DNA from 2 places in the Pseudoalteromonas sp. NJ631 genome. Region 2 is predicted to be linked to the other one. Evidence: predicted binding sites of a transcription regulator. Region 2 holds the regulator's gene; the other holds the start of a gene.
What was found. Region 2 encodes LexA, which represses DNA repair genes until DNA is damaged. Its sites were predicted from a motif close to TACTGTATNNNNATACAGTA; they were not measured.
Positions count from the first base shown of each region.

Region 1: A587_RS0101420 (YebG family protein) is a predicted target of LexA. The motif match lies at 2,489-2,508, and genes of this name have one in related genera.

Region 1 covers NZ_AKXJ01000001.1:290,779-307,426, forward strand. Annotated here, with positions in the region: gene A587_RS0101400 (amidohydrolase family protein) at 1-670, shown strand, start outside; gene dsbB (disulfide bond formation protein DsbB) at 865-1,374, shown strand; gene A587_RS0101410 (hypothetical protein) at 1,387-1,692, shown strand; gene A587_RS0101415 (ComEA family DNA-binding protein) at 1,744-2,052, opposite strand; gene A587_RS0101420 (YebG family protein) at 2,524-2,838, shown strand; gene A587_RS0101425 (amino acid aminotransferase) at 2,932-4,122, opposite strand; gene A587_RS0101430 (GAF domain-containing protein) at 4,302-4,967, opposite strand; gene A587_RS0101435 (fused response regulator/phosphatase) at 5,095-6,753, opposite strand; gene A587_RS0101440 (STAS domain-containing protein) at 6,775-7,080, opposite strand; gene A587_RS0101445 (translation initiation factor) at 7,224-7,553, shown strand; gene A587_RS0101450 (bifunctional diguanylate cyclase/phosphodiesterase) at 7,594-10,557, opposite strand; gene pheA (prephenate dehydratase) at 10,929-12,083, shown strand; gene A587_RS0101460 (discoidin domain-containing protein) at 12,183-15,023, opposite strand; gene A587_RS0101465 (TonB-dependent receptor) at 15,168-16,648, opposite strand, start outside.
Region 2 covers NZ_AKXJ01000022.1:43,765-60,412, forward strand. Annotated here, with positions in the region: gene A587_RS0122925 (CheR family methyltransferase) at 1-473, opposite strand, end outside; gene A587_RS0122930 (methyl-accepting chemotaxis protein) at 526-3,213, opposite strand; gene A587_RS0122935 (chemotaxis protein CheW) at 3,215-3,736, opposite strand; gene A587_RS0122940 (chemotaxis protein CheA) at 3,733-5,817, opposite strand; gene A587_RS0122945 (response regulator) at 5,836-6,198, opposite strand; gene A587_RS0122950 (STAS domain-containing protein) at 6,208-6,480, opposite strand; gene A587_RS0122955 (SCO family protein) at 6,636-7,229, opposite strand; gene cyoE (heme o synthase) at 7,226-8,125, opposite strand; gene A587_RS0122965 (COX15/CtaA family protein) at 8,109-9,122, opposite strand; gene A587_RS0122970 (hypothetical protein) at 9,132-9,623, opposite strand; gene A587_RS0122975 (SURF1 family protein) at 9,616-10,344, opposite strand; gene A587_RS25475 (DUF2909 family protein) at 10,357-10,653, shown strand; gene A587_RS0122980 (cytochrome c oxidase subunit 3) at 10,559-11,434, opposite strand; gene A587_RS0122985 (cytochrome c oxidase assembly protein) at 11,424-12,002, opposite strand; gene ctaD (cytochrome c oxidase subunit I) at 12,002-13,576, opposite strand; gene coxB (cytochrome c oxidase subunit II) at 13,576-14,718, opposite strand; gene lexA (transcriptional repressor LexA) at 15,079-15,693, opposite strand; partial or broken gene A587_RS24880 (IS630 family transposase) at 16,134-16,648, shown strand, end outside.

The DNA.
Region 1 (16,648 bases), on a different contig from region 2:
GTTAGCGCCAAATACAGCCCCTAGCGAAAGCGAACTGCCAACCAATGTAAAAGCTGTGCTGGATACCATCATCGAAAAAGACATCGCATATCAAGCCACATTAAATGTGATGAATGCTCTGGCGAAAGTGACTGACAACACTTTCACCTTCTCGTCTGAATATCGTACCGTATTACCTCCGTCTCAAATTGCTTGGTATCAAAGTGAACCTGGTCGCTGGTTTTCTCGAGAAATGGGTCAAGGCTGGGGTGAAATAAGTAATCAACAAAAGGTGGCTAAACTTGAGCAAGTTTTCTCTCAAGGGCAACGAGCACTAAATTATCTATATAAAAATGGCGCAACCTTGCTGCTTGGCTCAGATACGCCACCCGCACCAACTTATGTCTCGCAACCTGGCTTATCGACTTATCAAGAATTAACGATGATGGATCAAGCCGGAGTAGACCTCGTTAGCTTGTTATCTGCTGCAACCATCAATAATGCCAAAGCATTTGCGATAGACTACCAGTACGGCAGCATCGCTGTGGGGAAAGTGGCTAATCTATTACTTTTAAATAGTAACCCTTTGCAGTCAGTCGCGGCTTATAACGATATTGAATATGTTATCTTACACGGCTCAGCCATTGAGCGTGCTACTTTTCATATCGATGCCCTCGAGAAAAGTGAGTAAATACGTCAGAATAGAAATGCTGATAATGTCGGTCTCACCTCAATTGACTTAATCAAGTGATCTATTCTGATATTTTCGAACTTCTGCTGGTAACAAGAGTCGAAAAATCGTCGCAAAGATAGCGCACACTGCGAAGTAAAGTTGCTCTAACGCGGCCAGATAAAGCATAATAAAACAAAAAGGGTTTCTCTATAATGAAGATTTCATCTTTTCATCTCTCTAGGCAATCTTGGGGATTGCTAGCACTATCCGCTGCTATTTTTGAAGCCGTTGCACTGTATTTCCAATACGGTATGGGTTTAGAGCCCTGCATTATGTGCATCTATCAGCGTTTTGCTATGTTGGGGTTATTAGCAGCTGGTTTAATCGGTATGATTTCTCCTCGCTCTTTCGCACTGCGTAGCCTCGCATTTGTTTCGTGGGGGGTAGGCAGTATTTGGGGTTATTTTATCGCCCGTGAACATATCAGTATGCAAACTACAACAGATCCATTTGCTTTTACCTGTGACTTTGTACCAAACTTTCCTGCGTTTATGCCGCTGCATGAATGGCTACCAAGTTTTTTTGCTGCAACAGGTGACTGCGGCAATATAGATTGGTCTTTTGCAGGATTGTCTATGCCTGGATGGATGGAAATTATCTTTGCATTTTATAGTGTTGCATTTATTCTTTTCTTATTTTTCCATGTTACTAAAAGAAGTTGAGATATCACATTCATGCATTTTAGGTTAAGCCAAATTGAGCAACTGAGAGCGTTTAAATTACGTGACAAGCAGATGATCTTACGTCTTGCACTTAGCCACCTTGATGCAAAAACAAAGGTCGTGTTAAGAATAGCCAAGTTGCTACTGCTCACACCGTTTTTTGCCTCATTGGTCGTATTTGAAGGCTGGCTGTTATTACCTGTCTTATTGGTAGCTGGATTAATTTATCCGCTACTGACCACACCGCTGGAAATACAGTTTGGCAAACCCAAGTTAGCACAGGCAATCGCTGAGTTTAACGCCTCGAATAAGCCCTGATCTTCAATCTACCTGTGTGCGAGCAGCTAAGCTCGCACACAATAACTACGACTAGACTCTAATTTTTCCCTCCAGTTTTGCCAATATTCCTTTCCCAATTCCTTTTACTTCCAGCAACTCCGTTGTTGTTTTAAAGCGCCCCATTTTCTTACGGTACTCTACGATGGCTTCAGCTTTACGAATACCAATCCCTGGTAAACTTGAAAGCGCCGAAGCGTCAGCGGAATTAATATCGAGTACAGCACTTTGCTGCTGTGTTTGAGAAGCTGACTTTGCTTGCTCCGCAGGTTTTGCGAGCACGCTTGAACAGCTTAAACCTAACGCCAATAAAATAGAAAGTATGGTGGGTTTATTGAACATATATACACTCCTTGTGCGTAAAAAGTATCCAAAGCTTTTTGCATTCCTCTCAATGGATGATTGCAGCAAGCTTATAAAATAACCTGAGCTTCGGATAATTAATGCCTTTCTAGCAGCTAGTTTTAGCGCTAACTGTGTTGAATTCACTTCCAATAGCCAGCTATTGGTGCGTAAATTCGCTTAGCTATCCCCAAAACTCTCTGGCTAGATAAAGGAAATAAATTAATGTGAGTTTAAAACAATGAGCTAGCTCATTCCTTATCCAAACCTCAGGTTAAATAAAGATTGGAATATTGACTTTGTCAAAAAACATTCATTCTTTCAAAAACCCAAACAAACATTAAGCTTTTGTTTTTAATCAATTTAATTTATTCTTCTTCACTCAATAGCACTTGAAAAATTTTCAAAATAACTTGCTTAATCACTCAATTCGATTTACTGTATAAAAAAACAGTGACTAGGGGAATAACCATGGCCGTTATCATCAAATATGTTGTTGAAAGAAATGGAGTCGAGCGTATGACTTTCACGTCTAAAAAAGAAGCTGATGCTTATGATAAGATGCTAGATGTAGCTGAAGCATTGGAAGACATGCTAACGAAAGTTGACGTGCCGCTGAGTGAACAACAAGTTGAATCCCTAGCGCTTGAAATTGCAAAACAAAAAGATGACTTTGTGTCTGTGTTAAAAGGTGGCAAAGTAGCACCAAAGGCCAATACCAAAAACAAACCTGAAAACGAAAAAGCGTCAGATCCAGATAAAGTGACAAAAATTAAGCAAGCCTAAATGATAATAACCACTTACTTCAGTGAGTGGTTTAGGCTGAAAATAAAAAACCGCAAATTTGCGGTTTTTTATTTTGTGCTGTGTAGCGTGGTATTATTTAATTACGCTTGCCACTGCATCAGCAAAGTAATCAATATTATCTTTGCTTACACCAGCTACGTTAACGCGGCTAGAGCCTACCATATAGATAGCATATTCAGTGCGTAGTCTGTCAATTTGCTCTTTATTAATACCTAAGAAAGAGAACATACCGTGTTGACGGTCGATGAATGAGAAATCTTGCTCAACACCTTTTGCAGCTAGGCTTTCTTTGATCAACGTACGTAGACCATTGATGCGGCCGCGCATTTCGTCAAGTTCGTCGTACCACATTTGCGTAAGTTCAGTACTGCTTAGAATGGTATTTACAATATCAGCACCGTGTGCTGGTGGCATTGAATAGATACTACGAACAACGCTAAGTAATACTGAGTTTGAAACATCAGCAGTTGCACTGTCTTTTGCAATGATTGAACACGCACCGATACGCTCGCGGTATAGACCAAAGTTCTTAGAGCAAGATGAACAGATGATCATTTCATCAACTGTATCCGCAACCGTTCTAAGGCCTTGTGCATCTTCCTCAAGGCTGGTACCAAAACCTTGGTATGCAATATCAATTAATGGTGTAAAGCCTTGCTCTTTTGCGAGTTCAGCAACTACTTTCCATTGCGCTTGATTTAAGTCCATACCACTTGGGTTATGACAACATGCATGAAGTAGTACCACATCACCTTTAGGTACTTGCTTCAGCGCATTGATCATCTCATCAAACAACAACCCTTTGTTTTCGTAGTCGTAGTAAGGGTACTCTTTAACTGTTAGACCAGCTGCTTCAAATAGGCTAATGTGGTTTGCCCAAGTTGGCGTCGTAACCCAAACAGTAGCATTGGTGTTGCAACGTTTAATAAATTCGGCAGCAACACGTAATGCGCCAGTACCACCTGGTGCTTGTGCCGTACGTACACGGTTTGCCAATAATGTACTATGCTCTCCAAGTAACAGTGTTTCCATCTTTTGACAGAAGTCTAAGTTACCAGCCAAACCAATATAAGATTTTGTCGTTTCGTTTTCTAAACGAAACGCTTCCGCTTTTTTAACCGCTCTAAGTACCGGCGTGTTTCCCTGCTCGTCCTTATAAACACCTACACCAAGGTCAATTTTGTTTGGGTTAGTGTCCTGTTTATAAGCGGCCATCAGGCCTAAAATAGGATCTGTTGGAAGTGGTTTTAGCTCTGAGAACATGGCTTATCTCTTTTATTTTAATTAATGCAAACTCGAGCGGCTGACGCCCGATTCCAGTAGACTTGATGGTAACATAGAGACTTGCATCTCAGTTACCATATTTATCTAGAATTTTATTCATTTTTGTAAACTTGGCAGCACCACAAAGGCGTCAAGTTTACAGCCGGACATTCCGATAATTATTTGGGTAAATATTCAGGGATTCTCGTACATGCCGCTGCAAGCAATGCTAAAATTTCTTCGTTGAAAAATGATTCAGAAAACGCTTCTGCATCAATAATTCCAATACAATTTTGAGCATCATCGAATAATGGCAGACAGGTTTCTGCTTTCACCTTTGGATCGCAAGTGTAGTACTCTCCTCCACTGGCGACATATTGAGGGATGTCATTAATCACTCGAGCTTTAGCACTCAATACCGTTTGAATATTATTTGACGTAGCGGCAAAAGCATCCGTTATAGGGAATAGCGGTCTACTCGGCGCGCCAGAATACGCTAATTTGAGAAGTTGTTTCCCTTCATTTGTCGCTCTTGCTTGGTATATGCCAAACCAATCAACAGCTGTAAATTCAACTACCGCTGACACTATCGTTTGCAGCTTGGTAAGCGAACGTGCATTAGCCGTGTTCTTTTCAACATAGTCACTCAATAAAAAAGGTGCTTCCTGAAGGTGTCCAAACAAGCTGCAAGCGCCCCCTTCCCCAAGTTCAGGGATCTGATATGACCATACAGCAGGGCTTGAGTTTTGCTCAATATAAGCATCTAGTTTTTCTAATTGCAGCAAAAGCAACTCGCGGGAGATAGATAATCCACTCAATGAAATATAATCTGACATTTTAGCCATCTAAACATCTAAAGTTAATGCAACTTTACCACGCTCTTTATACCTTGCCAACACTAAAAAACAGGTACATAGAGTAATAGGAGTAGATAGTAAACTAAAGCAGAGGTGAAATACGCTTGAGTGGAATTTAGACCGATTTAGAGGTGAGTGAATAAATCATTTCTATTTCATTTCCAGCACTGTTGTAGCTAACGCTTTGAGCAATTTCGTTAAGTAAGCTAACACCTCGGCCATGGCTATGCTCTTGCTGTGCTTTGTTACGCTCGCTTGATTCAAAACCATTACCTGAATCACAAATGTTGAAGTATAGCTTTAGCTCTTCAGGGCTGTAGCGCACTGAAATAATAATGAGCGCTTCTTTTAGCTCCTTCAAAACACTCTCTCGCAAACTGTAGAACTCAAAAAAGCCATCTTCTTTATTTTTAATCTCAGAATCTAGCCCCAACACACCGTGATCTAAAGAATTATTGTAGGCTTCGGAGAGTAGTAAAAAGATGTTAGAGCGATGCGCCGAAATACCGTCAACCTCACTAAGCAAGTCCACCAGCTCAAGTACCGGATCGGTAGTTTTCATCTGTTTGGCATCTAAAGATAACGAAATATTAAACGGCAAGCTTGAATAATGGTTAGGCGCAGAAACAATTGACTCGCTGGCAACGCAATTAATAATCGCGATACTTAAGTCATCTTGTTGCTCCGTATTGCCAGAAAACTCGCGAACTTCAGAGATAATTTGATCCGTGGAAATATGCTGCCGGCTCGCCAGCAAGCGCTTTAACCGTCGTTCGCCATACATTTCCCCCCGCTCAGACTCAGATTCGATGATACCGTCTGTCGCCATTACGAGGCGTTGGTCGGGGCTAACTTCAAAATGCAGCAGATTACGTTCAAACTCATCGACTTCTAAAATGCCGAGTGCCATATGTTGGCTCTCAATGGTTTTAATAAGGCTACCATTTTGGTCAATCAGATATAAATCTGGCAAACCACCAAGCCAAGCAGAAACACTTTTCCCTGAGCTGCTCAATTCTATGATCGCTGCTGCGCAAAACATATGGCCGGGTAATAACTCATTAAGGGCGGTATTGAGCTCAACGGCTATATCACTAACCGCCATTCCCTTTTGCACCATAGTGTAGAAAATGCGCGATGCGGGAAGCGCACCGACTGCAGCCGCTAAACCATGGCCAGTAAAATCACCCAGTAAACAATAAAAGCCACCCATTGGGCTCTTGGCCATTAAAAACATATCGCCATTAAACATTGACGCGGGGGACAAGTGGTATTCACAAATCTCAGGATATTCAGATTGTTGTGCAAGCGCATTACTAAAAATGTGCTCAACAATCTCGTGCTCTCGCTCTATCTGGTTATAGTGATATTCTAGTTGTCGGCGTTGTTCGTTGCTTTGTTGGCTGAGCCTACGTGTCCTCGCATGCGCTTTGATTTTGGCTGATAAAATGACTTTATCAAACGGCTTATGAATAAAGTCATCACCTCCTACAGCAAGACATTTTTCAAAGCTGCTTTGATCTTCAAGTGCAGTGATAAAGATGATGGGGAGGTATACGTCGCCCGCATATTGCTTTATTTTGGGGGCAGTCTCAAAGCCATCCATTACGGGCATGACAACGTCTAGCAGCACGATGTCGATGTCCTGACTTTCGAGAATTTTTAATGCATCACGACCATTATGGGCACAAAAAACCGTATAAAATTGTTGCTCAAGCATTGCCTTGAGCAGCTTACAGTTTAATACCTGATCGTCGACTACCAAGATATTCATGAGGGGCTAATCTATCAGCGATCAGTCAATATCAAACTTCTTATCAAAACGAGAGATCTGGAGGATTTTCTTAAGTTGTGGACGGCAGTTACTAATTTGAATGCTAGAAACTGAGCTTCCTAGTGTTTTTTTCATATTTAACAGCATACCCAAAGCGGAGCTGTCCATATAATCGGTTTCACGCAGGTCAACAACAACCTTTTCGGTTTGATCATTCACCTCCGCATACGCCTGACGAAACGATTGCACCAAATTAAAGTCGAACTTACCTCTAATTTGAATGGTTAGTGTCTTACCGTCAGCAGAAGCGTTTTTACTCAAGCTCATCATTAAGCTCCTAAATTATTTTGATTTGTTTCCCCTCACCAATTTAAATATAACGCTTAAAAATCATTTAGCAAAAAATAAAAAACATCTAATCTGCTTTTTGCTATGATCTCTGCAAAGAACCCGCAAGAGGACCAGAATCAATGTCAGAATCAAGACTTGTGTACTCCACAGATGTAGGCCGTATTGACACCAAAGAGCCAAAGCAAGAAGTTCAAGGGAAAGTTTTTAAAGACGGCGCCGTTCGTATTGAAAGACAAACTAAAGGGCGAAAAGGCAAAGGCGTTATGCTTGTCGTTGGCATCGATAGTGAACAGCATGATCTAAAGAAATTGGCAAAAACGCTTAAATCAAAAATGGGTCAAGGTGGCGCAGTTAAAGAAGGCGTTATTGAAATTCAAGGCGATGACAGAGAAAAGCTTAAGCAATTATTAGAAGGCCAAGGATTCAAAGTGAAAATCGCAGGCGGTTAAGCGCTTATTATTTTCAGCCCCAAGCGTTGGGGCTGAGCCGCTATACCGCTGGGGCAAACCGCAAAATCTCGGCTTCACTTAACGGCGGGCTGTAGTAATAACCTTGTACAATATAGCAGTTATTTTTCGCCAAGAACGTCATCTGAGCCTCAGTTTCCACCCCTTCAGCAATAACCTGCAAATTTAATTTTTGCGCCATCGCAATGATAGCAGCGGTGATTTCCATATCGTTTGGATCTTCAGGGATATCCTTTACAAAGGAGCGGTCAATTTTAAGTATATCAACTGGGAAACGCTTAATATAACTTAAAGACGAATAGCCTGTACCAAAATCGTCAATAGACAGTGAAACGCCAAGCGCTTTGATATCTCTAAGTTGTATGATTGCCGCTTCCACGTCTCCCATCAGCATACTCTCGGTAAGTTCAAGGTGTAGTAGAGTCGGCTCCATCTCAGTTCTGTCAATAATATCTGACAGCGTACTGATCAATTGTGCGTCTTTAAACTGTCTCGCAGAAAGGTTGATGGATACGTTGGCAATCTTGCCCGCGGCTTTTAAACGACGAGAAAAATGGCATGCTTCTTCTAACACCCATGCACCAAGCTCTACGATTAGGCCTGTCGCTTCAGCAATTGGAATAAACTTACTTGGCGGAATGGTTCCTTCGCTTGGGTGGAACCAGCGAATAAGTGCTTCATAGCCTACAACCTCACCACTTTCACTGTTCACTTGTGGCTGATAATGCAAGGTAAATTGTTGCGCTTTAATTGCTATACGCAGCTCGTTTTCTATATACAGGCGCTCGTTAGCAGCTTCATCTAAATCTTGGCTATAGAAATGGTAAGTGTTCCGCCCTTTTGCTTTGGCCTGATACATTGCCAAATCTGCATGTTTAAGCAGCTGCTCTTCTTCTTTACTGTCAAACGGAGCCATCGTAATGCCAATACTTGCACTGACGATCACCTCGTTATTCCCCAGTTTTATTGGTTCTGCCAGTGTCTTTTGAATGATATTGGCAACTTCCATGGCATTTTCTCGCTCATTGATGCCGCTCAGTAACACCGCAAACTCATCCCCACCCAATCTGGCAATGGTATCTTCTGCACGGAGCCGCTTTTTCAATCTCGTCGCGACTTCAAGCAATAAGCGGTCACCCGCGTCATGTCCCAAAGTATCATTGATGCGTTTAAACTCATCTAAGTCAAAGTAAAATAGAGCAAAGGCGTAATGACCACGCTCGGCAAGCGCCATAGATTTACGTAGCTGCATCCTGAAAAAAGTTCGGTTGGCAAGGCCAGTTAAGGTATCAAAGTAAGCCAATTCTTCCATTTTACGCTGGCTTTCTTTTACAAACGAAATATCTTGGGCCGAGGCAACATAACTTGAAATCGCGCCGCCCTCTTCGCGGATCGGCGACACACTCAAACTGACCCAAATAGGTGCCTCTCTGTTACCCGCCAACATAGTATCCCCGCGCCAATGATTGCGGCTGCGCAAGTCAATATCAATATCATCAATTAGAATTGCCATGTCTTTTGAAATAATACTCAAAAGCGGAGAGCCAATAAAATGCTGTTCATCATAGCCCGTCATTTCCTGCATTTTTGGATTGACGTACTCAATTTGAAAATGCTCATTGGTCAATACAACGCCAGTACCAGAGAAAGCCACAGCTTTTGACAAACGGTTTGCCGCCTTTTCAGCGATTTCTTTTTCTGTAATACGTTGATTTAGACCATTTACAAGCTGTTTTATCTCAACACTCATGTCATTAAATGAGGCGTTCAATTGACCTATTTCGTCATCGGTATGCGGCAAGGTTGGCGTATCCCACTGCCCTCGACCAAATCCCTTCACTGCTTTAACGAGCGCATTGATGCGTTTGAGTACTAATTGATACAAAACCTGATGCAGTAATATTGCGACAAAAATGGCATACAGAATAAACAAACCAAAGAACTTAACTTTAAGCTCTTCAATGGCCGAGATAGCCGACGCCCGCTTCTTGTAGATCCCAATGTACCAATCTAAATTGGCAATATGGGTCACGTGCATAATATGCCAGTTGTCTTTATATCTAAATTCATCTTGGATATTTGGCAGCTTAGTAATAAGTGCAGTTTGTACTATTTTACTCAAATCTTCTGGTAGCTTGTTGTGGTCCAATAGCTGCCCAGTCGCAGCGGTGGTTTTAAACAGGCCGGGAGCTGCCAATAATCGGCCCTGTTTATCAAAAACGATGAAGCCTTGCTGATGGTCAGATTTAGGTAGTTTTTCGAGTAAGGTGGTCAACTCTATATCGCTACCCGTTAACCCAAGGTATTTGTCATGTAAGTATAAAGGCACCAAAATACTGACAACCCACTTGTTCCAAACCCTATCAAAATACACGCCCGACCATACCGCTTCCCTCGTTGGGTTTTGTTCAGCATGTAAAACAGGCAAGTTATGAAGCTGATTATTTACCAGCCTCGGGTCTTTCGCTAGTAGGGCATTAGGAGGCGCAACACGGACAAAGCCGTCTTTTGTAGAGAGGTAAAAATTAAAGAAATCCTGTAACAGTGGGGGTGCAAGAATATTCCAAAGCAATTCAGATTCAGAAAATAACTTTTGCACTGACTGCAATTTTAAATCGCCAGTATACATAGCTGCAGAAAGGCCATTTTTGGCTGTACTCGCTAAGTTTTCGCCACGCTTGTCGACGCTCGCTTGCGCGCCAGATAAATCTTGAACACCATAAAGTAAGTGTTTGGAAACCACTGAATTGGCTTGTTCGGCCAAGTTAGCTTTAAGGTCGAGGTAATTTGAGAACTGATTGTTCACCTGCGCACTAAAACGCTTGAGCTCATCATACTCTTCATAGATTAACTGCTTTTCTTCAGATTTTAGCATCAATGCCGCAGCAAAAACCCCCGCGATCAAACACACGGCCGAAATCAACATCGACAGCTTTACACTTAAAGAGCTTGCACCATATCTTGATGGGGGACGACGATTGCCCACAAGTTAACCTATTCTTTTATTTACAGTGGTGGTGTTGCCTGAATATACCAGAATATTTTTCGACTCGCCAATAAGTTACGTTTGATTAACGTACTTAACTCACTGAGATTGGACACTTATCTACCAAATAACTTAGGTTTTTGCCCATACGTCCAAAGTAGTACTTGTTTTCTCGTTTAGTTCTATGCTAATAATGTATTCAGTTTCAAAGTAAGGTTTGAATAAATGAATTTCATCACACGCAACAGCAACACATATTTCTTTTTTAGCTTCTTTAGGTGAAGAGGCTTGACTGTTCGCGAGTGAAAAAGAATAGCTAAGCCTCCCAACTTCGGGAGGCTTTTTTTTTGGCTAAATGGGAGTGAGGACCTATGACACAAAATACATTAGATGCCCTTAGGCATGACATCAATGAGATAGATTCGGAATTACTGATTTTACTGGCAAAGCGACGTCGCATTAGTCATGGTGTGCTGGAATATAAGATTGCCAACAACAAACCTATCCGTGATGAAGCACGTGAGCAGGCACTGCTGGAGAAACTGATCCGATATGGTAAATCTCTGGGTCTTGATGCCTTTTATATAAACAGCGTTTTCCAAACTATCTTAGAAGACTCTGTATTAAACCAGCAAGCCATGCTGCAAAAGAACTTAAACCCCGATGCCGTAGGTGATACACACCGCGTTGCCTACTTGGGTGGACAAGGTTCTTATAGCCAGCTTGCTTGTCATAAATACTTCAGCCGTCGTCCCGGTAAGCTTGTGGAAATGGGTTGCCAAAGCTTTGAGCAAATCACCGAGCAGGTAGAGAAAGGCCAAGCGGACTTTGGTATTTTACCTATTGAAAATACCAGTTCAGGCAGTATCAACGAAGTATTCGATTTATTGCAACATGCACAAGTATCTATTGTAGGCGAAGTAACCCATACCGTAGAACATTGCCTCCTAGCATTACCAGATACAGAATTACAAGCCATCGACAAAATTTATGCGCACCCTCAACCTTTTGCCCAGTGCAGCCGTTTTATTCAAGGTCTGGGGGATATTCAGCATGAAACTTGCGACTCGACCTCTAGTGCATTAAAACAAGCAGCAGAGCACCCAAACAGTGCCGCGATTGGCTCGGCACAAGCTGGAAAGAATATGGGTCTAGAAGTGGTGAAATCTGGTCTTGCGAATCAGACCGAAAACCATAGCCGCTTTATTGTAGTAGCAAGAAAAGCACTTCAAGTGTCTACTCAAATCCCAACAAAAACTAGTTTAATTATGGCCACCAAACAGCAAGTAGGCTCACTTGCTGACGCGCTGATGGTATTTAAACAGCACAATATCAATATGGTTAAGCTAGAGTCACGCCCAGTACCTGGTAACCCTTGGGAAGAAGTCTTTTACGTAGATTTGCTTGCCAATATTGCAGACTCACAAGTCCAAGTAGCACTTGAAGAATTAAAAGATCATACCCAATTTGTACGCTTACTGGGCTGCTACCAAAGCGAGTCTTTGCAAGCCGTAGATGTGTTGTAATCATACTAAGTCACTCTCATAGAGACGAATAAAAAGCCAGAGCGCAAATTGCATTCTGGCTTTTTTGGTTGAGATTTGTTTAACCTTTGGATATTCAGGCTATTCGCTGCTAAGGCCAAGGAGCTCTATTTCTGAGATCTGTACTAGGCCATCGTTATTCGCATTTTTGCTAATATTTAGACGATAACTGCTATAGGCAAAAGCATTAGAGAAAGTAAACGCTCTTCGTTGTAAGCGCTCTTCCCAGCTCTCACCCACCCAAACCGCGACTTCTGTCCACGTCTCACCGCCATCATTAGAACCCAGTAACTGGAAGTTTTCGGGATCGCGTTCTGGTGCATCATTGGCACTGGTAATAGCCAAACCACTCACAATCTGTGGCGCAGTAAAATCGGCTTGGATCCAAGATGGTGATTCCTCTGTTGGCGGGCCTTGCCACTCATTGTGATCTAGCCATTTTGTCTCGGTATCATTATCAAACGCCTTTTGTTCACTTTCCGCATCTCCAATACGATTACGCGCGGTGAAGCTTGTTCCTGCCAAATCAGACAAATCTTCAAGTGCATACTGAGGTCCAGCGAGTTCAATTTCGGCTATTTGCACTAATCCATCATTATTCGCATTTTTACTGATAGACAAGCGATAATGTGTGTAAGCCAAGCCATTAGCAAACGCAAAGGCACGACGTTCAAAACGCGATTCAAACGACTCTCCTACCCAAGTATTTAATACTTGCCATACTTCCCCATCGTGAGATGCTAAAAGTTGGAAGTTTTCAGGGTCACGCTCCGGTGCATCATTGGCGCTAGTAATGTACAAAGTATTTACCGCTTGCGCTTGCGGCAAGCTAACTTGAACCCAAGCTGGATTTTCAACAGAGGGAGGCCCCTGCCAGTCGTTGTGATCGAGCCACTTAGTTTCAACATTTTTATCAAATGCTTGTGCTGCGCCCTCTGAATCACTAATACTAAAACGTGCCGAGTAACTCGCACCTTGTACTTGTGCATGATCTAATCCAGAGATTTCTGGGCCGATTAATTCAATCTCAGCAAGCTGCATCAAGCCATCGTTATTTTTGTTCTTGGTTATCTCAAGACGATAGCTTTGATATGGCAATTGATTTGCTACAGCAAAGCTTTGGCGCTCCCCTCGCGCTTCAAAAGATTCACCAACCCAATTGCTCAACCGCTGCCATGTAACACCATTATCGTTAGAGCCAAACAAAGCAAAGTTCTCCGGATCTCGCTCTGGTGCGTCATTGGCGCTCGTTATCGCAAGCTGATTAACCGCCACCGCATCATTAAAGTCTACTTGGATCCATGAAGGCGCTTCGACGGTAGGCGGGCCTTGCCAATCATTATGATCTAGCCACTTAGTAGTTGGGTCGTTATCAAATGCCTTATCCTGGTTTTCCCCCTCACCAATACTATTGCTTGCCGTGACCGCAAACGTCTCAGTATCTGTATGGTCAACGCTCGGATAAACCGGACCAACAAATTGAATTTCTCCAATTTGCAGTAAGCCATCGTTATTTTTGTTCTTTGTCACTGCTATTCGGTAACTTGTATATTTTTGCGCATTACCAAATACAAAACCTTGACGTTCAAAGCGCGCTTCAAACGACGCCCCAACCACATTACCCAAATTAACCCAACTCGCTCCCTCATCGTTAGAAGCTAATAAGGAGAAGTTTTCAGGGTCTCGCTCTGGGGCATCATTAGCACTGGTCATGTAAACACCGCTAATTGCTTGTTGAGTGGGAAAATCCACCTGGATCCAAGACGGCGCTTCCTCAGTAGGTGGCCCCTGCCAGTCATTGTGGTCAAGCCATTTAGTTTGTGGATCACCATCAAATGCTTTGTCTGCACTCTCAGCATCACCAATAGCATTTCTTGCTGTGATAGTGGCACCTGATGTCACGACTTGCTGCATTGGTCCCGTGGATACCGGTTCATCAAATAATGGTAACGCTAAGTCCATAATACTATCGGCACTGAGGCCTAGCTGCGCAGTTAATGGGTGAGCTTGAAGCGCGTTGTAAATTGGCAATCGAAGCGCTTCAAGTGCAACTTCATCACCGCCAAGTGCGGCGCTGAGATTACTAGCTGAGTCGCTTAAGACGCCTTGCAAAGAGCCTTGCTCGTCAAACTGTGCAAATGCGGCATTGAATAGAGAAAGCTTTTGCACACTTTCGGAAACATATGCCATCTCGCAACTTTGCTCACCAGAGTCAGAGGTTGTGCAAGTTTCCCCTAATTCAAAATTCGTTAATTGATCAGCGCTAACCACAGGTAACTCAAAAACATTGATGTTCCCGGTTTGCCAGCCAAGGGCCCGAAGCAATAACGCAGACATCTCCACTTTTGCCAATGCCATTAATTCGGGAGTAGAGACATTACGCCCCTCAGCAATTTGCTGCTCTACCAGCATGGTTGCTAGTGTCGTCAAGGCGTTGATTTGTAAGGTAGCATCAGCACTGCCATCGGCATTTGAACCAAACGGCACGGCGACATGACTCAAGGTAGCCAAAGTCACACCAGCAATGTAATCGCCACTTACCTGCTCCCCAATTCCTACAGAACCACAGCGACTTGCATCACAGCGCATCTGCGAGCCTTCGCTCGTTGTGGCGGTCACTTTAATGGTGGAATTAATACCAAACCCAGCTTTACCCGTCAGTTCTATAAACAACTCCCCCGTTTGACTGGTTGCCGAGTTCTCATCCATCATCATGCTAGAGCCATTGAGCGCAGTCACCGAAATGCGGGCTTGGCTCAACGCGCCTTTGATCACTGAACCTGATACTTCTGCCGTCGTCACAGCGGGAGTTACTGGCACTTCTTCAACTTTTGGGTCATCACTCCCGCCGCCACATGCAGCCAATAAACTGCTAACGGCAATGAGCGGGATCGCATTTCTTATTTTATTTAACGTTTTCATATTTATCCCTTCTTACATATCAACCAACTCGTGTGACTAAGCTGATATAAACGCACCACAAGCAGGTGATAAGCCGTGATATTGTTTCTCGTTGTGCTGACACGACTTCACCCTGTTTGCATTACTTTATGGTTATCGCCAAAGTTAAAATCGATAGGTGATCCCAGCATAGTAGCGCTGGCCGGTATAGCTGCTGCTGCGCAATCTCGCTTTAGAATCTTCACCATAAAAGGTTCTCGGTTCTTCTTTGGTTAGGTTGATCACAGACGCGGTTAGGATCAGGTTTTCCATCAAGTTATAAGAAGCGTTCACATCAACTTGTTGGTATGGTTCCTGATATACAGTGAGCCCGTCTGCAAGCCCCAAAGCGGTTTCTCCTCGGCGGTTATATGATGCTCTGACACTAAAGGTGTCATTCTCGTAATAGGCGGAGAAGTTAAATTGATTATCGGCACTGCCGACAAGTGCAGACTCACCGACCTTTTCACCGTCTACGCTAATGTCTGCCTGATTGGTATCGTTTAGGGTGTAGTTAACGTTGAGACCAAAGCCATTATCAAATGCATGTTGTGCAAACAGCTCTATTCCCCGAGAAGTCGCGTTTGTACCATTGGCGGTGGTGGTAAACGGCGTGACGGTAATATCACCCGGCGGCACAATTTCAACACCGGTAAAAGGGTTATTAAAGCCCTCAAACGGCCTTACTGAGGTAATAATCAAGGGCACGATAAAGTTATCTACGTCCTTGTTGAATACCGCAATGCCAACCGCAGATCCTTCGCCATAATAATACTCCGCAGATAAATCCATCTGTACCGATTCAAATGGTTTTAGCGCCTTGTTACCACCTGATCCACGCCATCCTGGCTCCACAGGGTTGCCTCTAAACTCGAGCCTGTCGTCTGCCCATTCTTGAGAGATAAAGGTCAGCTGCTCTGGCGCCCCCATGTCGTTGAATGGAGCTCGAGACATCGTTTTGGCGATAGCACCACGTATGACAAGGTTGTCGCTGGCATCCCAGACAATGTTGAAACTAGGTAAAAATTGCGAGTCTGTTACGGTACGCACGGTGGTGGTTTCAACATCAATGAGACGTTCATCACCTAAAATATCCTCTTCGGTGACATCATCAATGTCATCTAAAAAGTAGTTAATTTTATCCGATGACATAATCTGCGTTTCAGTCTCGACATAACGTACCCCGATGTTTCCTCTAAAATCTCCGAAAGAAAAATTAGCCTGTAGATAGGCGGCCATGATCTCTTCTTCTATGTCGAACACAAAATCAGGCTCACGGCGCGTGTGCTTAACATATTCACTGGTCACGATTTCGCGGTATCTATCCCAATTGATCGTGGGCATCGCATTCACTTCAAAACCGCCTGGGATATTTTGTTCAGACGTTGCATTCAAAATATCTTCCAGTTTTGGCATACCACCAATCCACTGATAAGACACTTCATCAATGGCACCTTGACTGAATGGGTCTAGCTCGCCACTGGCAATTCTGTCAGCCCCATCTTGAGTAATGAAGAAGGTGTTGTTGGTTTCGCGGTGCAGTGTCGCTTTACGATATTTAGCACCGACACGCAGCGTATCAACGATGCCGTACCCGACGCGATAAT
Region 2 (16,648 bases):
GTATATTCTCCGAGACTCGCTTTGCCCAAGACGTTGGAATCTAGATCTGTTGCTAGCACTTTGACATCCCAACCATTCGGAAAAGCATTCGCAATGGTCATCGCAATACTATAGGGTTCTTCACCTGTAGAGCACCCGGCAGACCAGATCCGGACTCTTCTGTCGTGTTTGTGCCTAGCAATAATTTCAGGAACTATTCTTTTTGTTAAGAACTCGAAGTGATGATTTTCTCGAAAGAAAGAAGTTAAGTTAGTTGTTATTGCATTAATAAAATGACTAAACTCAACATCTTGGTTTTCTTCCAAAAAAGACAAATACGCCTCAAATGAATTTAGCCCATTGGCCCTTATGCGCCTTGCCAACCTTGAGTAGACCATTTCCCTTTTATGCGGCCCGAGTACTATGCCGCATGTGTCATAGACTCGAGCCGAAATTTCGGAAAAATCCTTATCGGTCAACAGAAACTCTCGCATCGTCGTATTCCTTCAGCCAACCCCCACTACGGAATTGATCTATTGCCTAACCCTAAAACTCTTCCCACTCTTCCGAGTCATCTGCAAACTGATTACTTCTCGTGTTTTGCTGAGGGGACTTATTGGAGTTCATTGTCCGTTTTGGTAATTGCTTTTCTGGCGCTTTATAGTTCTTCGGTGACTCAGATATTTCTAAGCTACGGTGTGAAGATTCATCAAGAGTGAAGAAGTTTAATAATCTTCTCATATCATTTGCTTGCTCAGCCATCGACTCCCCTGCGGCTGACGCTTCTTCAACTAAGGCAGCATTTTGCTGCGTCATTTCATCCATTTGTGACACTGCTTTATTGACCTGCTCAATACCTGAACTCTGCTCAATCGACGCTTCAGCAATGTCAGAAATCATGTTTGTCACCCGCTTAACAGACTCAACTATCTCTTTTAGCGTTTCACCCGACTCATTAACCAGTAACGTACCATCTTCAACCTTACTTACACTGTCTCTGATCAGATCTTTAATCTCTTTCGCCGCTGCTGCAGAACGCTGAGCTAGATTACGGACCTCACCCGCGACCACTGCAAAGCCTCGACCTTGTTCTCCGGCTCTGGCAGCTTCAACGGCTGCGTTTAATGCCAATAGGTTTGTCTGGAAAGCGATTTCATCAATAACGCCTATAATGTCGGCAATTTTCTTACTTGAATCATTAATTTCAGACATGCTTTCAACTGCGCGTGTGACTACTTCACCACCTTTAGTCGCCTTGTCACAAGTTTCTTCAGCCAATTCATTCGCTACTTTCGCGTTATCTGCATTTTGTCTAACGGTGCTCGTCATTTCTTCCATGCTAGAGGCGGTTTCCTCTAGTGAGGATGCTTGCTCTTCTGTTCGTTGACTCAAATCAGCGTTACCTTGGGATATTTCATCAGCACCACTAGCAACCAAGTTTGCAGAAGTACGGATCCGGCCTAGTACCTCAGTTAACTTCTCAGCGGTAGTATTGGCATCTTTTTTAAGTTTTTCGTATGCCCCACGGTATTCACCTTCAATACGTCTGGTCAGGTTACCTGTCGCCAATGCGTCTAACATATCTCCCATGTCTGTAACCGTCTCATCAACCGTGGAGACCAGGCTATTCAAACCTTGTGTTAATCTCAGATAGAAGCCATCTTTGCCATCTTCTGATAAACGAACGCTCAAATTACCGCCATTTGCAGACTGTACAAGGCCATTCACTTCTTTCTCAATCGTGACTTCTTTGGTTCTATCTTCCCATTCAACAACGGTGCCCACGCGTTCGTTATTACCATCAAATATCGGGTTAGCGACTAAGCCAAAAGTTCTTCCACCAACAACGATTTCCGTTTTATACTCTGTCTCAAGCCGAGAAAGCATACTACGTTGATGACTTGGGTTGCGGTGGAATACATCAATGTTTGCCCCCATAAGATGGTTACTATCAAAGTTAGGCAAATCACGTCTTAAATCGCTTTCAGCATTTCTCATCATGTCTTTCACTGCTCGATTTAAATAAACAATCTCGAACTGTTCATTTGCTATCATCGTATTCGTTGATACATTATCTAATGCTCTTCGGACGCGTAAGTTCTCAGCCGCAGTGGCTTTCTCTTCTTCTTCACGAACTAAACGCTCTGTTTTATCGTCCCACTCAACGACTGTACCAATCCGCTTTTTCTCATCATTAAATACTGGAGTCGCGATCAGGCCAAAAGTAAAACCCGCAACTTTAATATCTGTGCGATATACATCACTCAGCTTTTCGAGCAGACCTCTTTGATGACTTGGGTTAGCATGAAATACATCAATACACTGCCCAACAAGCGTATCCACATCAAAATTCGGCAGTGACTTTCTAAGCTGTGCTTGATTGTCTCTCAGCATACGAACCACGGAATCGTTAACATAGATAATGTTCAGATCCTCATCTGCCAGCATTACATTAGCCTGACAAACATCCAACGCACTGGATATACGAGCATTATGGCTTGCCAAATCCTTTTGTTTTTTCTCTAGCGCTAATTCTCTTGTAAGGTCTTTCCACTCTACTAACGTAGCGATCCTCTGCCCTTCATCGTCAAAAACAGGTGTAGCGATAAGATCAAAGGTCAACCCTGCCACTTTGATTTGCGTGACATATGGACGAGTCAAATTAGCTAAGATACCTCTCTGGTGACTAGGGTTTTTATGGAATGTGTCTATATTTGCACCAATCAAACTATCGACATTAAAACCGGGTAACTCTTCCTGTAATTTGGCCTGGTTTTTACGCAGCATACTTGTCACTGAGTCGTTTAAATACACAATGTTGAGAGATGTATCTGCAAGCATAATATTTGCCTGACAGACCTTTAAAGCTAACAATAAACTATGACTATGATCTTGACTATCTACCGCGTCACCACTTAATAAATTAGCAACTGCTTTGTATAAAGATGATTGACGTGACGCATTACTTGCATTGAGCAAGCTAGCATCTTTGCTCTCGATCGCGGGAACAATTTCCTCAACATCTTGCAACTTAGAAAGCAGAATGTTTGCGCTTTGCTTAAGTAGTAAAATTGCCAGCACCACACTAACAGCTGCTATAACCATCGCCACATAGGCTTGTGTAGACATATTAATATTCAACATTTGAACACTAATTGCCAAGCCCACAAATATTATGGCACCCGCTATCAGAACCCTATTGTTGAGTTGACTTGCTAATGCTTGATCGCTCATGTTATCCCCCGACAACCAATTGCTCATTCTGCTTTACTTCAAGATCTAATATCTTTTTCAAATTTAAAAGTACGACCATTTTTTCACCAACATTTACAAGTCCTTGTACAAATTGACTATTTTCCGAGTCTTGAAAATCTGGAACATCCTTCGCTGTTTCTTCGTTGATGCTGTATACGTCAGATACCGCATCAACAACTAACCCCATAATCTTTGTTGCCTCTTTTATTACAACGGAGACAACGATAACCACAGTTAGAGCTCCATATTCGATTTGCGGTAAGCCGAATCGAACCCTTAAATCTATGATTGGCACTATCGTGCCACGTAAATTAATCGCACCGTTCACATACTTAGGAGCATTTGGAATTGCAGTGACTTCTTCCCACCCTCTGATTTCCTGTACGGCCAGAATATCCATGCCATATTCTTCTCCCGCCATCATAAAGGTGAGAAATTGTGTATCGTCATCTCTGTCTGCAAGCATGACTTGTTCATTAATCGAGGCTTTTTCAGTGATCATGACACCACCTCATCTAACTCTTGTTCTACTAATAACTCTTGAGTTCCTGGACGCTTTAAGCCACTCAGTTTGATAAGACCACTAATATCAACAATTAAAGAGACTCTTCCATCACCTAAAATTGTCGCCCCTGAGATCCCATTTACTTTCTGATAATTCGCTTCGAGACTTTTAATAACGACCTGTTGTTGCGCTAGTAAATCATCCACCAACAATCCCACTTTGTGATTATCACTCTCTACAACTACTAACAGTGTTTTATCCAACTCTTCTATTGCACCACCATGGTTAAATAGTTGATATAGCCTTAGTATTGGTATGTATTCATCTCGTAACCGAAGCACCTCTAAACCATTACCTACTTTGCTCACTTTTTTAATATCTATTTGTAAAGACTCAACAATAGAAATAAGTGGAATGATGTAGGTATGCTTTGCAACTTTAACCAGTTGACCATCAAGAATGGCCAGCGTTAATGGCAGCCTAATCGTAAATGTCGAGCCAACCCCTTTTGCAGAGGTCACTTCGACGCTGCCGTTTAATGCTTGAATATTTCGTCGAACAACATCCATACCTACGCCGCGACCAGAGATATCACTCACTTCATCAGCTGTTGAAAACCCTGGCCTAAAAATAAGTTCATTAACCTCTTCAATAGTCAGCTCATCAGTTGCTTGAATTAGGCCATTGGCAATTGCTTTACTTTTTATTTTTTCGGTATTCAAGCCTCTGCCATCATCCATGATTTCAATCACAATATTTCCACCTTGGTGGAAAGCATTCAGTGTCACCGTACCCACGGGATCTTTTCCGGCTTTTATTCTGTCTTCTGGTGTTTCTAAGCCGTGATCCAAAGAGTTTCTTACTAAATGAACCATAGGATCGGAAATTTTTTCCATCACGGTTTTATCTAATTCTGTTTGCTCTCCTAGCAGTTTTAGCTCAACCTGTTTATTCAACTTTTGTGACGTATCTCTTACTAAACGGGGAAATCGGCTGAAGACAAAACTAATAGGTAACATCCTGATACGCATTACATTTTCTTGTAAATCGCGCGTATTATGGGCTAATTGAGCGAGGCCTTCTTGCATCGCAGCAAGCGTATTTTCGGTCGGTTCTTGCTCACCTAATTGAGTCAACATAGCTTGGGTAATAACCAACTCCCCTACCATATTGATAAGCGAATCAACTTTATCAATCCCAACACGGATCGAAGTCGATTCTGCTGATTTCTTGCTAGCCTCAGGTTTAGCCTTTGTCGCCGGGGTTATTTTTGGTACATCAGTATTTTGAGTGTCGTTGCTCGACGCTTCTTTCTTATCACTCTCTGGTTCTGGCGTTGTAGAGACACTCACATCATCTTCAAATAAACCACCACATAAGGTAATAGAAATTTCAGCATCATCCTCAACCCACTCAAATACTTCTTTAATCGCCGATTCTGGATGACTGGTTGTTAAGTATAAACGCCAACTGAGGTAACAATCCTCTGGATTGAAGTCATCAATCTCAGGTATTGCATCACAAAATGCATGAGTTTCTAAATCCCCCAATTCCGATAGCTCACTTAACATATAAAGCGGCTCATTACCGGTTTTAAACAAATGAGGGAGCGGTTTAAAGTCTATTTGATAGGTTTGAGATTCTTGCCTTTGAGGTGTGCTATCGGCAGTATCTGAGCTAGCACTCTCTTTACCACCTAAAATCTCTTCAAATTTAACTTTCAACTCATTCGCATTGGAAAGATCTGGCTCTTCTTCGGCTTGTAATGCGGTTAATAAGGCCCTTAAACAATCAACGGATTGGAGCAGCAAATTGACATGTTCAGCGGTCAACTGTCGACGCCCATCCCTGATCTGATCGAGTAAGGTTTCCAAAACATGCGTGAAGTTAGCGACAGAAGTAAAACCAAATGTTCCACTGCCACCTTTAATGCTGTGTGCTGCGCGAAATATAGTATTGATCGTTTCTGAGTCTTCATGGCCTGGCTGTAAATTCAGCAGCTCAGCTTCCATTATGTCTAGACCTTCAAAGCTCTCTTCAAAAAAGACATCAAAAAATTGGCTTAAATCAATACTCATATCGACGCCTCTCTGTATCTATCTTATGACTTTTTTCAATACCGCTAGTAGTTGTTCAGGGTTGAATGGCTTCACTATCCAACCTGTTGCTCCCGCCGCTTTACCTTCTGTTTTTTTATCTAACCCCGACTCAGTTGTCAGCATCAGTAAAGGGGTGAACTTATAGTTGGGTAAGCTGCGCAGCTCTTTAATAAGAGTGATCCCATCCATTACAGGCATGTTTACATCAGAGATCACGGCATCGAACCCTTGTTGCTTGGCAATAGATAGCGCTTCACTGCCATCTTTGGCTTCCGTGACATCAAAACCTGCTTTTTTCAAAGTAAAGCCAACCATTTGGCGCATTGACGCCGAATCATCCACAGCTAAAATCTTTTTCATATTCACCTCTTAATTTTCAATACTATGGAATAAATAATGGGTTAATCCCAACTCATCTACCGCCTGCGCTAAAGCGTCACTTTCACCATGCCATACAATTTTATGTTCTAAAGAGAGCAAGTGTTTCTGTACGGCACAGAGCAGTTGTATAGACGCTGTGTCGGCTCTTTGCACTTCACTAATATCAATCGTGATGTCTGATGTTTCCATAGAGTCTTGGAAAATCTGATGGTACAGGCTTTCCACATGGTTAATCGCCATTTCAGGTGGAAGTTTCAACATGAGCTGAAGACTATCCTTGTAAAAATGAGTAATAAAATTAGCTTAGACCGTGATGGTAAAAATGCCACAAAGATTGATTAAAAATCCGCAAATAATTAAAGCGTTAGAGGTAAGATAGTACAGCGACACTGGGGTCGACCAGTGCCGATATAAGACTAATTGATGATCTTCTCTAGGTCAGCGAGAAGTAGTTTGTCATCGATTGTAGGGACAGCTCCAGCTGTATAAGTGGGTTTGAAAATAGCCTCAAGCTGCCCTTTAGGGTTAATTAATGCTACAGACGCACTATGATCAACATAATACTCTTCTGCCTGTTCCTGATTTATTGCGTAGATTAAACCGAGATCTCTCACAAACGGAAATAAAGCCGAATGATCGGCAGATACCGCTTTAAAATTAGGATCAAAGTGCTTGATATAGGCTAAACGCCTCTCTTCAGTATCTCGGTTAGGATCGACCGATACAAACCATACTTGTAAGTCACTTTTGTTTTTTACGGATTGATATACGTGAGTCAGCTTCAACAGCGTCATAGGACACACGTCGGGACAGCTAGTGTAACCCAAAAACAGCAAGTTCCATTTATCGGTAAGGTCTTGATTTGAGACTACCTCACCGTATTGATCCCTTAATTCAAACGCTTTCACGTCCTTAGGCTTAGGGTACCAAACCACTTTTTCCGACACATCTGGCGCAGGCCCACAACCAAACAGAATTAACATAGAGATAATTAAGAAAAATTTTTTCATATAAATGCTTTATCCACAAAGAGTGCAATGAACACTATCAAAAGATGCCAGATAGAGAAATAGAATACCCTCATAGCATACTCTAAACTATTTGTTCTCATAAGCTTTGTGGCTTTGTAAATAAAAGCGACATTTGCTATGCCGGAGACCAGCAAGTAGATCCAACCAGACATTCCCACTAGGTAAGGTAGCAAACAGACTAAAGTCAAAATGATGGTATAAAATAGCACACAGAGTTTTGTAAATTCGTTTCCATGCGTTACTGGTAACATAGGGACTTCGGCTTTTTCGTAATCTCGTTTACGAGCAATAGCTAATGCCCAAAAGTGGGGAGGTGTCCAAGCAAAAATGATCATTACTAACAACCAAGGCTCTGCACCAAGCTGACCAGTCTCACTGACCCAACCTAACAGAGGTGGCATCGCTCCTGCTAACCCCCCTATTACTATGTTTTGAGGTGTTGCGCGCTTTAACAATAACGTATAAACCACGGCATAACCGAATAGCGCGGCTAAGGTAAGTAGCGCACATAACTGATTGGCAAAAATAGTTAATAGAGCATATCCTGAAATTGCGAGGCCTGTCGCGAAGATTAAAGCTGATGATACAGAAACGGAGTCTGTCGCTAACGGTCGGTTTCGTGTTCGCGCCATCTTTTTATCTATTTCTCTATCCACGATATGATTTACAGCTGCTGCACTACTTGAAAGTAAACCAATGCCAAACAAACTCATTAACTGTGCCAATAATGTTTTATCACTTTGCGGTGCTAACATCATCCCGACCCAAGCAGTAATAACTAACATACATACTACTTTGAACTTACACATGCCAAAGTAGGCTTGTAATAGCGTAGTTGCTTTTTGAAGCTCTAAAAAATTAGTTAATTGAAGCATATTTCACCCCTACTTTTTGCGCCAAGCTGATAAAAAAGCACAATCTCACCATTGCTAATAACACCATAGCTGCCATGAAGTTATGGAATAGTGTCAACAATAGAGGAAACTGAAAATGTACTATTGCAGCCCCAACCAAAACTTGTATAGAAATTAAAGCTAAAACGACAAGCGCTGAGTGTCGGAGTACTCGGTTTTGACTTGCTTTAAGCAGTGGCCAGCATGCAGCAAGTAACATTAAAACGGTAATAACTGCCCATATCCGATGGATAAAGTGAATAGATACTCTAGATTCGAATGGCAAAACACCAAACTCATAAGTCGCTGAAGCTTCAGGAAGCGTAAATAAACTCTGCCAAGAGAAAAGTTGCAGATTGTCACATAGCGGCAACCCTGTACAATGTGGAGCAGCATAATTGGCTGCAAGCCACCCACCAAGCGCAATTTGTATAATCAACACACCAAGAGCCACATAACATAAACGACAGGTAAGGCTAGTTACACTAGCAGTAATAGTGGTGTATTTCAGCCTTAAAACCAATAACACCAGCAATGCAAGAATACTAAACCCACCTAGTAAATGACCCATCACAATAACTGGCTGTAAATTCATCGTCACGGTCCACATCCCAAGTGCCCCTTGAAATAACACAAGCAATAGCAGTAAGTAGTAGTGACGATTAGGGTTTTTTGTTTTTTGCTTCTTGAATAGCCTTATGCATGCAAGTGCCAAAATAAGTAACCCGAGGAAGCTGGCAAAATAGCGATGGATCATTTCAATCCAAGCTTTTTCTGCTTCCACTTCTAAATGTGGAAAATTGTCTTTCGCCGCAGATAGTTCATGAGTCTCATTTGGTACTGTTAAAAAGCCGTAACACCCAGGCCAATCTGGACACCCAAGTCCCGCATCACTTAAACGTGTGAAGGCGCCAAGTGTCACTACCGTTATTGCGACGAAACAGGCAAATATTGCGATTTTTATTCTTACCTTGGACATATTTACCTCCTAACTTGAACGAGAGTAGTTCAATAATTTCTTCAGATCACTCAGTAGCCCTTTTTGTACACTTCGTATTTCTTCTAAGCTTGCTACTGGTGCATACTTAAGTACAAATAACCCAGTTTTATCAACTAGGTAGAGATAGTTTTCATCTAACTGGTTGAGGTATATCGGCAAAGAAGTAGCGTACTCAATACCTTTTTCATTTCGCTCTTGTAATACCACAAGCGATACTTTCTGCTGGTTTTTCCCCAGCGCTAAATACAAATTAGGTAAGCTATCTAGCAGTAAAGAACATTGCTTATTACACTGCTTTGGTCGCTGATAAACGATACTCCACTCAGTATCTAAAACCAGCTCTGATTGGCGAACCTCCTGACTTAAAAATTCACCGTGATTAGTCGTGCTATGTGGTATCCAGCCGACCTTTAAGGCAACAAATGCCAATAGTAAGGGGAATACGAACAGCCCTATAAACCATGCCGCGCTTTTAGACATCTTTATTCTCCTTTTTTGAAAGTTTCCAGCCAATTACTACCGCGGCCAAGGCAATAAGCAACCACTGTAAAGCATAAGCTTCATGTTTTTGCGGTGACATTACTACCGGTTGATAATGGGGCTCAGTTCCATCAAGTCTATTTTTAGTCATGTAGGCAATTAGAGGTAAAAGAGGTTTACCTGACTCCGCAGACAAGTAATCAACATCAATATACTGAATCACAGATTGTTTTGTTGTCTCCTCAGCCGCAGACTTAGCTAAGGTGAACCGCTTACTAGCACTAGATTTGATATAGACAGGCAGAGAAACGGTGCCACTTGGAAGAGAGAAAACGGTAGGCACGCGACTAGCCAGCTGAGGCACAAAACCTAAATTAACAGCTAGATACTCATCAGTTTCGGAAATTTTTATAATGCCAATTACATCAAAACCGACTCGGCCTTTCACGACTTGATTATCTAAATACCAAACCGCATCGCCTACAAAACTCCCTGTAATCGACACTTCAGCATTAACATATTGCGTGAGCGGCTGGGATGTTACTTGCTGCTCATTAGCCACGCCTAGCGATTTTTCAATCTCAACTTTATGCTGCAACACATGTTTTTGCTGCGCTCTTTGCCACTGCCAATAAGAGAGCGAGCCACATAAAAGAACAACGATTAATGCTGCCAATATGGGGGGTTTTGATCTACCTTTAAAAAGTGCACCTAAATCCATCGGACACCCCTTATGATTAAAATTATTATTGTTGTATTGCTACTACTCGTTTTTCTAAATCTATTTAGAGCTATGCTAGTCATGCTCAAGTCAGAGCAACAAGAGTCGATGGCGAGGCTATTGCAACAAAGAGTTTATGCATCAATAGCTGTCGTACTTCTAATCTGTCTTGCCGCTCAATTTGGCTTTATAAAGCTACACTCTTCACCCGTTGTTACAACACATAAACAAATACAAACAGGCACAACCAAACAACATCAACAAAATGCCAATACCAAGCCCCAGCTTGAAAAGCAAAGTGATTCTTAGCGGTAAAGTGACCCTTTAATACCCTTATCCATATAACGAAAAGAATGATCGCGCCAAGTGTGACGTGAAAACCATGAAATCCTGTCAGCAAAAAGAACGTATTACCGTAAACTCCCGACTGGAGAGTTAACCCCAGATCTTGGTAAGCGTGAATATACTCTTCCACTTGCAAGGTTAAGAATGCGACGCCAAGTAGTACTGTTAACCCTAAGAACGCCTTCACTTTCGCCCTTTGCTCTTTTTCTAAAGCTACGTGAGCAAAGCTAAGGGTTACTGATGATGCTAATAGAATAATCGTATTGATCAGCGGAAGTCCCTGCCAACCCATAGCTTGAGTGACAGTTCCATCTGGAGTTGTGAGCAATGGCCATACAGCTTCAAATTGAGGCCACAAAACCTCATTGGTACTGGCGTTATTACTTGCACCGCCTAACCACGGCACAGCTATCATTCGAGCATAAAAAAGTGCGCCAAAAAAAGCAGCAAAAAACATAACTTCGGAAAAGATAAACCATCCCATTCCTTGCTTGAACGAACGATCCATTTGGGCAGAATATAATCCAGTTTGAGATTCTTGGATCACATTCCTGAACCAACCAAAAATCATATAGATCAGCACAGCAATACCCACGAGCAGTAGCATTACTCCACTATTACTGGTTGATTTAAGTTGAATAATCGTTAAGCCAGCGCCAACAGCGATAAAGAAAAGTGCAAAAGCCCCGACGATTGGCCATGGACTTTGCTCAGGCACGTAATATTTTTCTTGTTCATGGTTCATATTTGAACTCCTCTCGAGCGGCCAGCATATTCAGTCCATCACTGTCTTGTTTGCTAACTCGCTCTGTAATATCAAACAACGTATATGAAAGCGTGAGTTCCTCAACATCACTTGGGAGCTCCGTATCTACATAGAACCTCAAGACAAACTCAACTTCTTCTTTGCCTTTCATTGGTTGCTGATCAAAACAAAAGCAGGCCATTTTGTGTAAATACTTTGCCGCTTTCCCTGGAGACACTGAAGGGATCGCTTGCAACACACGCTCACTATCACTCAAATTTTTTGCAATGAATTTGACATCGGTTAGCTTACCGGGTTGAATTCTAACCGAATGCTCGACTGCATCGACCTTAAATGGCGCCTGGCTTTGACTATGCGTTGTGAAGCTCACATCTACTTGTCGACTTTGCACAATTGACTCGCTCTGCTTGGCGATTTCCATGGATGGCTTACCATTTAGGCCTGTGACATCACAAAAAACGTCGTATAGAGGAACCAGTGCAAAGGCAAAAGCAAACATACCTAGCGTCAACAAAATTAGCTTCTTAAGCAGGCGTCCATGTTGCATTATTTAATCTCCGGTGGCGTTGAAAAGGTATGATAAGGAGCCGGAGATGGTACTTGCCACTCTAATCCCTCAGCCCCATCCCACACTTTCCCTGGGGCCTGCTCTCCACCTTTTATACATTTATAAACCACTGCAACAAACAACAGTTGAGAAAGACCAAAAGCAAACCCTCCGATACTAATGATCGCGTTGAAATCAGCGAACTGTAGAGCATAATCAGGGATCCGCCTTGGCATGCCAGCAAGACCAACAAAGTGCATAGGGAAGAACAATACGTTCACACTAACCAAAGAGAGCCAAAAGTGAAATTTAGCCAATTTGATATCAAACATGTGACCTGTCCACTTTGGTAACCAATAATATGCGGCGGCCATTATTGAGAATACTGCACCCGTAACCAACACGTAATGGAAATGCGCGACAACGAAGTAGGTATCGTGATATTGGAAATCTGCGGGCGTAATTGCTAACATCAAACCGGAAAATCCGCCAATTGTGAAAAGTACGATAAACGCAATGGCAAAAAGCATGGGCACCTCAAAACTAATAGCACCTCGCCACATTGTAGCTACCCAATTAAAAACCTTAACGCCAGTAGGCACAGATATGAGCATAGTTGCATACATAAAAAACAACTCACCAGCTAAAGGCATGCCCGTAGTAAACATATGATGAGCCCAAACGACGAACGACAACAGAGCAATCGACGCGGTTGCATAAACCATTGATGCATAGCCAAACAGTTTCTTTCTTGAAAATGTCGGTACTATCGTAGAGATTATGCCGAAGGCAGGTAATATCATGATGTACACTTCAGGATGACCAAAGAACCAGAATATATGCTGGAACATAACAGGATCACCACCACCTGCTGCATCAAAAAAGCTCGTTCCAAAGAACTTATCAGTCAATACCATAGTCACAGCGCCAGCGAGTACGGGCATAACTGCAATCAGAAGAAATGCAGTGATCAGCCAAGTCCAGACAAATAAAGGCAACTTCATCCATGTCATACCTGGAGCTCTAAGATTGACAATGGTCACGATAACGTTGATAGCTCCCATAATAGAGCTAATGCCCATTATATGGATCGCAAAAACAAAAAATGCTGTATTGTCATTGCTATACGTTGTAGATAGTGGCGCATAAAAAGTCCAACCGAAAGCAGGCCCGCCGCCTTCCAAAAATAACGACATCAGTAAAATTGCAAATGCAAAGGGTAGTATCCAAAAGCTCCAGTTATTCATTCTAGGTAGCGCCATATCAGGAGCACCAATCATCATTGGGATCATCCAGTTGGCAAGGCCTGTAAATGCGGGCATGACTGCGCCAAATACCATTATTAGTCCATGTACTGTCGTCATTTGATTAAAAAAATGCGGATCTACAAGCTGCAACCCTGGTTGGAATAACTCGGCTCGGATCACCATCGCCATAGCACCACCGATTAAAAACATGCTTAGTGAGAACAATAAATACAGTGTTCCAATGTCTTTATGATTGGTGGTAAACAGCCAGCGCTTTAAGCCTTTGGGAGCTGTATGGTGTGAATGTTCTTCTACGATGGCACTCATTACTTACCCTCCTCTAATGCATCTATCTCACGCTGTATTTGACTTGGCTGAATAACATCGCCGGTGTCATTACCCCAGCTATTTCTTTTATAGGTGATAACCCCCGCGATCTGTTTGATTGTTAATTGCTTTGCGAAAGATTGCATCGCAGTTCCTGGGCGGCCTAAAAGGAGAATATCTATATGAGCTTTAATATCTCCAGTGACGACTTTACTCCCTTTCATTGCAGGGAAGACACCTGGTAGCCCAAGCCCCGTTGGTTGATGGCAAGCTGCGCAATAAGCCATGTAAGTTTGTTCACCAACCTCCATTAACTCCTCTTTCGAAAGAGTTTGTTGGGCAACTGCTTGTGACTCAGCTTCTGCTTTTGCTTTTTCAGCTTTAGCATCGTTAAGCCAACTATCAAATTTATCAGGACTTACAGCCTCGACGACGACTGGCATAAAGCCATGATCTTTGCCACATAATTCAGCACATTGGCCTCTGTAAATTCCTTCATCGTTTACCTTTGTCCATGCCTCATTTATAAAGCCTGGATTGGCATCCTTCTTCACCGCAAAATCAGGCACCCACCAAGAATGGATGACATCATCTGAGGTCATCAAAAAGCGAACTTTCCTATCGGTGGGAATAACTAAATGCTTATCAACTTCAAGCAGGTAATTTTCATTTTTTTCTTTAAGATCACTAATTTCATCTTTCGAAGTAGAGAGTAAGGAATAGAACTCAACATCGTGCCCCATATACTCATAGTGCCATTTCCACTGAGAACCTGTGACTTTAATGGTCAGATCAGCTTTACTCGTGTCTTCCATAGCAATAAGCGTTTTTGTGGCTGGTATTGCCATACCAATGAGTATCAGGAAGGGAATTGCAGTCCAAAGTATTTCCACTTTGGTGCTTTCATGAAATTGCGCTGCAACAACGCCTTTTGACTTTCTGTGTTTTATAAGCGCCCAAAACATAATCCCAAACACAATCACACCTATGACACAACATATTAGAAATATGGTCATGTGAAGCTCATACACTTGATGACTAATGTCTGTAACACCTTGCCTCATATTATAAGCGCTGTTAGCAAGTGAGGGCATGGCGATTAGCACTGCGATGAATGCTACAACTAATCGACAAATTTTCATTTGACGTCTCCTTCAAGACAACTCGTGGTTGTCTTTTGTTATTATTGGATGACTGTCATATTGTCTATTTGTACATAGACTTACTGCACGACTATTAACCAATTAGTCAAAAAACAAACAAATTGCAAGATTTTTGAGAAGACCGACTTTAGAATCAAAACTGGGGACTATAGGGATTAAAACGAAGAATGATGAAAAATAGTGTATAAAGATCAGAAAACTAAAAATATTACTAAATGATTAAAGTCACTATAATCATCCTACTTTCACATAGTTAGAAAAGTTAATTATCACTTTTTAAACAAAATATAGTTAAAGCAAGCGCAACTTTATCTTTAACGCTACGCTCGCTCTCAAAAACTACATCCAGTCAGCACTTCGGATAACGCCGACGGCTAACCCTTCAATGGAGAAATTTTGATGCTCAAGATCCACTTCAATCGCATTAAACTCTTCATTCTCAGCATGCAATAAGACTTTCTTTCCTTTCTTTTCAAAACGTTTAACTGTCACGTCCTCTTCTACACGAGCCACTATCACTTGGCCATTTTCAGCCACTTGAGTACTGTGAACAGCCAGTAGATCACCATCCATAATGCCAATATCCTTCATGCTCATACCATTAACTCTCAAAAGATAATCAGCATTAGGTTTAAAAAAACTCGCATCTACATTACAGTGACTTTCTACATGTTGCTCTGCCAGAATAGGCTCACCAGCAGCAACACGACCGATAATAGGTAAACCAAGTTGTTCGGATTCATCCTCTACAAGTCGAATCCCTCGGCTTGCACCAGGGACCATTTCGATAACTCCCTTTTTCGCAAGCGCCTTAAGATGTTCTTCCGCTGCATTTGCACTCTTAAAACCCAAAGCATCAGCTATTTCTGCACGAGTTGGAGGCATGCCAGTATCTTTTATGAATACTTTTATTAATTCAAAGATTTGTTCTTGTCGTTTTGTTAGAGGACGCATTAACTGGTGTTCCATACAGTGGTTTATTTACTGTAAGTATATACAGCTCAAAAAAAATCGCAAATGTTTCTTTATTCGACATATTTTAAGTGTACTTGCTGATAGCATTAATTAGAGTAGCATTTAACAAGAAGCGAAGTCCGTGCCTCAAAGCATAACCTACGACCCTAAGCAATAAGAAATAGATTATTAAGATTTTGGGCTGATAAACTACCTCCTACCATGTTGCACTTTGCTAATACTGTGCTGGGAGCGCATTTACTTAGGTTTAGAATATTTTTTCAGAACTTCATTGCAAACCATCGGCGGATAAACCACCTCGCACCATGTTGCACTGTGCTGATACTGTGGTAGGAGCGAGTTTACCTCGCGAGGTTTTAATACCATTCCGTAATGATTTGTGATCTAATTGTATTTATTTTCCAACTGACAAATAAACTTTGAATACTCATACTTCTGCCGAACTTTTCAAGTTAGCTAAATCAGAAAAAGACGCGCGTAAAAAGATCCGCTATTTAGCGGTCGCGCACTACCGTGATAACCACAATAAAACGCAAATTGCTGCCATGCTGCATGTCAGCAGAAGAATGGTAAATGAGTGGGTAAAGCGCTACCTTAATGAGGGGCTTACTGGCCTTGACGCTAAAAAACCTATCGGTAAACGTTGTTATCTGAACGATACGCAGCAGAAACAACTTTGCCAGTATATTGAAAAATACAGTCAAAATGACAACGGTGGTAGGTTGACAGGGTATCGTATAAAGCAATACATTGAATCTGAATTTAACGTCTCTTACCACCCTAATGCGATTTATAAATTATTGGAGAAATTAGGCTTTAGCTGGATAACTAGCCGCTCTCGCCACCCGAAACAGTCCGAACAAGTTCAGCAGGACTTTAAAAAAACTGCAAACGGACTTGATCAAAACGATCCCGCTATTTATCAACCTGAATG